One region of the Enterobacter cancerogenus genome, then DNA from elsewhere that is predicted to be linked to it. Evidence: predicted binding sites of a transcription regulator. Region 1 holds the regulator's gene; each other region holds the start of a gene.
The links. The regulator LexA, encoded in region 1, represses DNA repair genes until DNA is damaged. The targets are predictions, from matches to a motif close to TNCTGTATGTACATACAGNA.
Positions count from the first base shown of each region.

Region 2: rmuC (DNA recombination protein RmuC) is a predicted target of LexA. The motif match lies at 824-843, and genes of this name have one in related genera.
Region 3: dinB (DNA polymerase IV) is a predicted target of LexA. The motif match lies at 811-830, and genes of this name have one in related genera.

Region 1 is NZ_CP077290.1:2,378,831-2,381,101, forward strand. It holds gene dinF (MATE family efflux transporter DinF) at 1-516, opposite strand, end outside; gene lexA (transcriptional repressor LexA) at 582-1,190, opposite strand; gene I6L58_RS11230 (diacylglycerol kinase) at 1,299-1,667, opposite strand; gene plsB (glycerol-3-phosphate 1-O-acyltransferase PlsB) at 1,874-2,271, shown strand, end outside.
Region 2 is NZ_CP077290.1:2,919,703-2,921,973, reverse strand. It holds gene rmuC (DNA recombination protein RmuC) at 1-780, opposite strand, end outside; gene udp (uridine phosphorylase) at 920-1,681, opposite strand; gene I6L58_RS13755 (dienelactone hydrolase family protein) at 1,937-2,271, shown strand, end outside.
Region 3 is NZ_CP077290.1:1,699,883-1,702,153, reverse strand. It holds gene dpaA (peptidoglycan meso-diaminopimelic acid protein amidase) at 1-606, opposite strand, end outside; gene dinB (DNA polymerase IV) at 848-1,906, shown strand; gene pepD (cytosol nonspecific dipeptidase) at 1,962-2,271, opposite strand, start outside.

The DNA.
Region 1 (2,271 bases):
GTTGAGCAGGTTACCGACCACCAGCAGGATCACCGGCGCGCGGGCGTACTGCACGCCCAGCAGCCAGCCAAGCAGAACCAGGTTTGCCAGCGAAGCGGGCGCACTCAGCCAGCGGATTTCAAGGAAACGCCGCGCCTGCTCCAGCACTGCTTCGCTGCCGCCCACAATATGCAGCGCCAGGTCTATCAGCGGCGTGCGCAGCAAAACGATCAGCGCGCCTGCACCGAGCGCCAGGAGTAAAGGTTGAACCAGCGCACGCGCCAGCCGCAGCGGATCTTTCGCGCCGTAGGCCTGGGCCGTTAGACCTGTGGTGCTCATACGTAAAAAGAGCAGCAGCATAAAGAGGAAGCTGGTTGCCGTGGCGCCAATCGCCACGCCGCCCAGATAGACGGGGGAATCCAGATGACCAATAACCGCCGTGTCCACCAGGCCGAGCAGAGGAACGGTAATATTGGAAAAAATCATCGGCAGCGCGAGACGCCAGAGTGCCTTATCAGAAGCAGTCAGCAGTGACATGGGAGAATACCGGGGACGATAAAACGAGACGGGCCACGGAGAAACCGCAGCCCGTCAGGAAGAGATTACAGCCATTCGCCGTTGCGGATAACGCCAACGGCCAGCCCTTCAATGGAGAAGCTGTGTTCGCGCAGGTCTACCACAATAGGCGTGAATTCGTTGTTTTCCGGCAGCAGCTGCACGGTATTGCCTTGTTTCTTCAGGCGCTTAACGGTCACTTCATCATCGATACGCGCAACCACAACCTGACCGTTGCGTACGTCCTGCGTTTTGTGAACCGCCAGCAGATCGCCATCGAGAATACCGATGTCTTTCATCGACATCCCGCTAACGCGCAGCAGGAAATCAGCGCTCGGCTTAAACATACCGGGGTCCACCTGATAGTGGCTTTCGATATGCTGCTGTGCCAGCAGCGGTTCACCCGCCGCAACACGGCCAATCAGCGGAATACCCGTCTCTTCTTCAACAAGCAGACGAATACCGCGTGATGCGCCAGAAACAATCTCAATGACGCCTTTACGCGCCAGCGCTTTGAGGTGTTCCTCAGCCGCGTTTGGAGAGCGGAAACCCAGACGCTGCGCGATTTCTGCACGCGTGGGTGGCATACCCGTCTGGCCGATATGATCCCGAATGAGATCAAACACCTCTTGCTGCCTGGTCGTTAACGCTTTCATTCCGCCCCCTGGGTGTATATACAGTTATGCTGTGAGTATATACAGTCAAAGGCGATTTTGGAACCAAAAACTGCACAAAAAACCAGGGACTTAATTATTCCTCGAGGCTCATCGGAAATGTGACCAAAGCAGCGTGACCCAGGTGATGGCTGCGATGATAATCGCCAGCAGCACGGCAGCCGATCCCATATCTTTAGCGCGACCCGAAAGCTCATGAAATTCTGAACCAATTCGGTCTACCACTGCCTCAATAGCGCTATTGATAATTTCCACTATCATCACCAGAAGTACGGAACCAATGAGGAGTACGCGGGTTATGGCATCAACATCAAGGAAACACGCGATGATAACCGCGACAATCGCGGCAACCGCTTCCTGGCGGAAAGCAGCTTCATTGATCCATGCGGCGCGGAAACCTTTCCATGAATAGCCTGCAGCTTTGATGATTCGGGTTAACCCAGTGGTATTATTGGCCATTAAAAGAACCTTATAGTGGAAATAGCGTCAGTAACTATACACAAAATCATTCATGCTGCCTCAGGCGAGCCTGAAGGATGCAGTGTATATAGCCGCAGCGCGTTTTGCTGCAGCCTGAAGTATGACGGGTAACAACAGAAATCTTGCGCGCTTTCTGTTATCCTTGCGCCGCAATTGCATTATTAACCAGAGGCTTTACATCGTTTATGTCCGGCTGGCCACGAATTTACTACAAGTTACTTAATTTACCATTAAGCGTCCTGGTAAAAAGTAAGTCTATCCCAGCAGAACCCGCGCTGGAATTAGGGCTCGATACGTCGCGCCCTATTATGTACGTTTTGCCTTATAACTCGAAGGCTGACCTACTGACGCTTCGCGCCCAGTGTCTGGCGCATGACCTTCCCGACCCGCTAGAACCGCTGGAAGTTGATGGCACATTGCTGCCACGCTATGTGTTTATCCACGGCGGGCCGCGCGTGTTCACCTATTACACGCCGAAAGAAGAGTCCATCAAGCTGTTCCATGACTATCTCGACCTGCACCGCAGCAATCCTGGCCTGGATGTGCAGATGGTACCGGTCTCCGTGATGTTTGGTCGTCGTCC
Region 2 (2,271 bases), 540 kb from region 1:
CGTCATTTTGGCATCAATCACCACGTCCTTGCCCTGCGGCAGGCGGACAATCACATCCGGCTGCATGCGCGAGCGGGCATCGTTTTCAATGCTGACCTGCGTCTCGTATTCATGCCCTTCCCGCAGGCCAGAGGCTTCCAGCACGCGGGTCAGCACCACTTCGCCCCAGTTGCCCTGCGCTTTGTTATCGCCTTTCAGCGCGCGCGTCAGGTTGATGGCTTCCTGCGCCATCTGGGCGTTCAGCTGCTGGAGGTTACGAATTTCATGGGCCAGGGTGTGGCGCTCTCGCGCCTCCATGCCAAAGCTGTCCTGCACCTGGCGGCGAAAGCCATCAAGCTGTTCGCGCAGGGGCGTCAGCAGGCTGTTCAGGCTTTGGCGGTTTTGTTCGTCAACGCGGCGGTTGCTGTGCTCGAAAATGCGGTTCGCGAGGTTCTCAAACTGCTCGCTCAGGCGTTGTTCGCTGTTGATCATCTGGCGGATTTTGTCTTCAGCGTGCAGCTGGGTAGATTCAAGGCGGGTAGTCACTTCGCGAAGATCGGCTTCCAGCGAGGTGTTGATATCACGCAGATTGCGCACTTCGTTATTAAGCAGCTCGCACTCGTCGCGCCAGTGACCACTTTGGGCAAGCTGTTGTTTTACCGCGCTTAGTTCGGCAACCATCTCTTCACGCTCTGCCAGCTGGTCGGCCTTTTGCTGCGCGTGCTGGTAGCTGGCGATCAGCCAGCCTACGCCCACGCTCACCAGCGCAACCACTGCATAAATCAGGATAGAGATATCCACACTGCCCCCTGCATCAACGAATTTCCCGCATAAAATAGAATTGTGCTGTATAAACGTCCAGTTTGAAAGGGTTTTCCTGCGAGGCGCTACGCAAAAAGAAAAGGCCGAACGTGTCGGCCTTTTATCTCAGAAGAGAGGATTAGATCAGGCGGCGAGCCGCTTCAACCACGATTTTCACCGCATGACTTTCGGTCTGCTTCATGGTCTCAGCGTTCGGGATCTCCTGCTGGGTGCGGTTAACGATAACGCCCGCCACCATACCGGCACGCAGGCCCTGACTGGCACACATGGTCAGCAGGGTTGCAGACTCCATTTCGTAGTTCATCACGCCCATTGACTGCCACTCTTCCATGGAGCCTTTAAAGCGGCTGACCACGCGGCCAGAGAAGGTGTCGTAACGCTCCTGGCCCGGATAGAAGGTGTCTGAAGAGGCAGTGACGCCCACGTGCGTGGTGGCACCAATGGATTTCGCCGCGTCCACCAGCGCAGTGGTACATTCAAAATCAGCGACGGCCGGGAACTCCATCGGCGCAAAGTGCAGGCTTGCACCATCCAGACGCACGGATGCGGTCGTGACCAGCACGTCACCCACGTTGATGTGTGGCTGAATGGCGCCCGTGGTACCAATACGCAGGAAAGTCCGAATGCCCAGCTGAGCGAGTTCTTCAACAGCGATAGAGGTCGACGGGCCACCGATACCGGTAGAGCAGACGATGACCGCTTTGCCATCCAGCTCCGCGCGCCAGGTGGTAAATTCACGATGGGCTGCCAGCTTAACCGGCTTATCCATCAGCGCGGCGATCTTTTCCACACGCTCAGGATCGCCAGGGACGATAGCCAGCGTAGCCCCTTGTAAATCGTTTTTAGTGAGGCCGAGATGAAAAACATCAGACTTAGACATAGGTGACTCCTCTGTGGGTCGGTTAGTCAGAAGAAGTAAAAAGGTACTTTACAGAAGCAAAGCGCTGAATTTCGTGACACATCTCACCATGAATGAAAATGATTGCAGTTAATTTCCGTCAAATAGTGATTTACATCACATTAACAAGTTATATCGTGGGACACTGCACAAAAGATAGACCGTATCAGGCACTGTGGATTGTTAACCTGGTGTCTATATTTACCTTTGCGCTAACTCATTGGTACGGAGAATGCCATGACTGAAAAAACCGGCTTTGCACCTGCTGCGGCCCCTCATGCTTCCACCCTCGTCTCAACGCCTGAAGAGGCGATTACCGCTGGCGAAACCTCGATTCCCACGCAGGGAGAGAATATGCCTGCTTATCACGCGCGGCCAGAATCGGCGGAGGGTCCGCTGCCGATCGTGATTGTGGTTCAGGAGATTTTTGGCGTTCACGAGCACATTCGCGACCTCTGCCGCCGCCTGGCGCTGGAGGGTTATCTGGCCGTTGCGCCAGAACTCTATTTTCGCCAGGGCGACCCCAATGACTACAGCGATATCCCGACGCTGTTCAGTAATTTAGTCAGCAA
Region 3 (2,271 bases), 680 kb from region 1:
GTAACCCGGCTTCAGCTGTTTCCAGAAATCCGCGTAGTAAGAGTATTTGTGACGCGCCATGTTGGCATCGGTCATGCGGAACGGATAAATGCTCACCTGCACGTTCGGCTGACCAAAGACCAGTGCGCCGGTCACGAACTGGAAAATCTCATCAATGCCCGTATCGGTCATCGCGTAACAGCCGACAGACACGCAGGCACCGTGGATCATCAGGTATTTACCCTCATAACCGTGGGCACGGTCGAAGGCATTCGGGAAACCGATGTTAATCGCTTTATAGAAACGGCTGTCAGGTTTTAGCTGGCTACGCTGAACGTTGTAAAACCCTTCCGGACTCTTGAAGTCGCCCTGACGTTGTTTTGGTCCAAGGCCCCCTGAATAGTTACAAATCTTATAACTATCAAGCAGCTGATACGTCTCGCCCATTTTGACATACAGGTCGAGAGTGCGCTCTTCCTTGAAGATTTGAATATAAACCGGGGATCCCATTAACTGCTGTTTATATTCTTTGCTGATGGGTGTGGTTGAACTGTTGCTGCTGAGCAGCCCGGCAAACGACACACACGGAATCAGAAGCATCGCAATGAATAATGCGATTTTACGCATACTACTTGTTCCTTGATAAAACCATGACCAACTTGCCAGGACGGCAAAAGAGACCCGAAATCAGATTATTCTGGACAGGAGCGCTCACATTATCATCGCTATAGATTTTCGCAATAGCGAAGCTGTTAGTTTACACATTAGTTTTCCTTTATAAAGTGGGCAGACGCTGCTCGCGTCACGGACGCTTCTCAATTTGCTTATGTTTACTGTATACTTATCCAGTGATGAGTGAGGGTTTACTATGCGCAAAATAATCCATGTCGATATGGACTGCTTTTTCGCTGCGGTAGAGATGCGTGATAATCCGGCGCTACGGGATATCCCTATCGCGATAGGCGGAAGCCGCGTCCAGCGTGGCGTCATCAGTACCGCCAACTATCCTGCGCGCAAATTTGGCGTACGCAGCGCAATGCCTACGGCAATGGCGCTGAAGCTGTGCCCTCATCTCACCCTTTTACCGGGGCGTTTCGACGCCTATAAAGAAGCCTCCGCCCACATACGGGAAATTTTTTCCCGCTATACCTCGCTGATTGAGCCGCTTTCGCTGGACGAAGCCTATCTTGATGTCACTGACAGCCTGCATTGCCACGGCTCAGCCACGCTGATGGCGCAGAAGATCCGCCAGACCATCTCAGACGAGCTAAACCTGACCGCATCGGCAGGCATCGCGCCGGTGAAGTTCCTGGCGAAAATCGCGTCCGATCTCAATAAGCCCAACGGTCAGTACGTCATCACCCCTGAAGAGGTCCCGGCGTTTTTGAAAACCCTGCCGCTCGGTAAAATTCCCGGCGTGGGGAAAGTCTCTGCCGCCAAGCTTGAAAGCATGGGATTACGGACCTGTGAAGACGTGCAGCGCAGCGATCTGGCGATGCTGCTCAAGCGTTTTGGCAAATTTGGCCGCGTGCTGTGGGAGCGCAGCCAGGGGATTGACGATCGCGACGTGAACAGCGAACGGCTGCGTAAATCCGTCGGGGTCGAGCGCACGCTGATAGAAGATATTCACGACTGGTCAGATTGCGAAGCCATTATTACCGATCAGCTCTATCCCGAGCTGGAACGACGTCTGGCGAAGGTGAAACCGGATCTGCTGATTGCCCGTCAGGGCATCAAGCTCAAGTTCAACGATTTCCAGCAGACCACCCAGGAACACGTCTGGCCCCGGCTGAATAAAGACGATCTTATCGCTACGGCGAAAAAAGCGTGGGAAGAGCGGCGGGCAGGGCGAGGGGTTCGGCTGGTGGGGGTGCACGTTACGCTGCTGGATCCGCAGCTGGAGCGGCAGTTGGTATTAGGGTTGTAGCGTGTATCAATCGTAGGCCCGGCAAGCGAAGCGCCACCGGGCATCAAACGGCTAATTACTTCGCAGGGATCGCCTTCAGCAGTTCCGTCAGCAGCGTCCAGTAGTGGCCCACGCTTTCGATATGAACCTGCTCATCCGGGGAGTGTGGCCCGGTGATGGTTGGCCCAATGGAAACCATGTCCATGTTCGGGTACGGTTTTTTGAACAGACCGCACTCCAGACCCGCGTGGATCACCTGGATATTCGGCGTGCTGTTGAACAGACGCTGATAGGTTTCACGTACCAGCGCCATCACCGGAGAGGTGGCATCCGGCTGCCAGCCCGGGTAGCTGCCTTTCGCGGAGGTGTTCGCGCCCGCCAGTTTA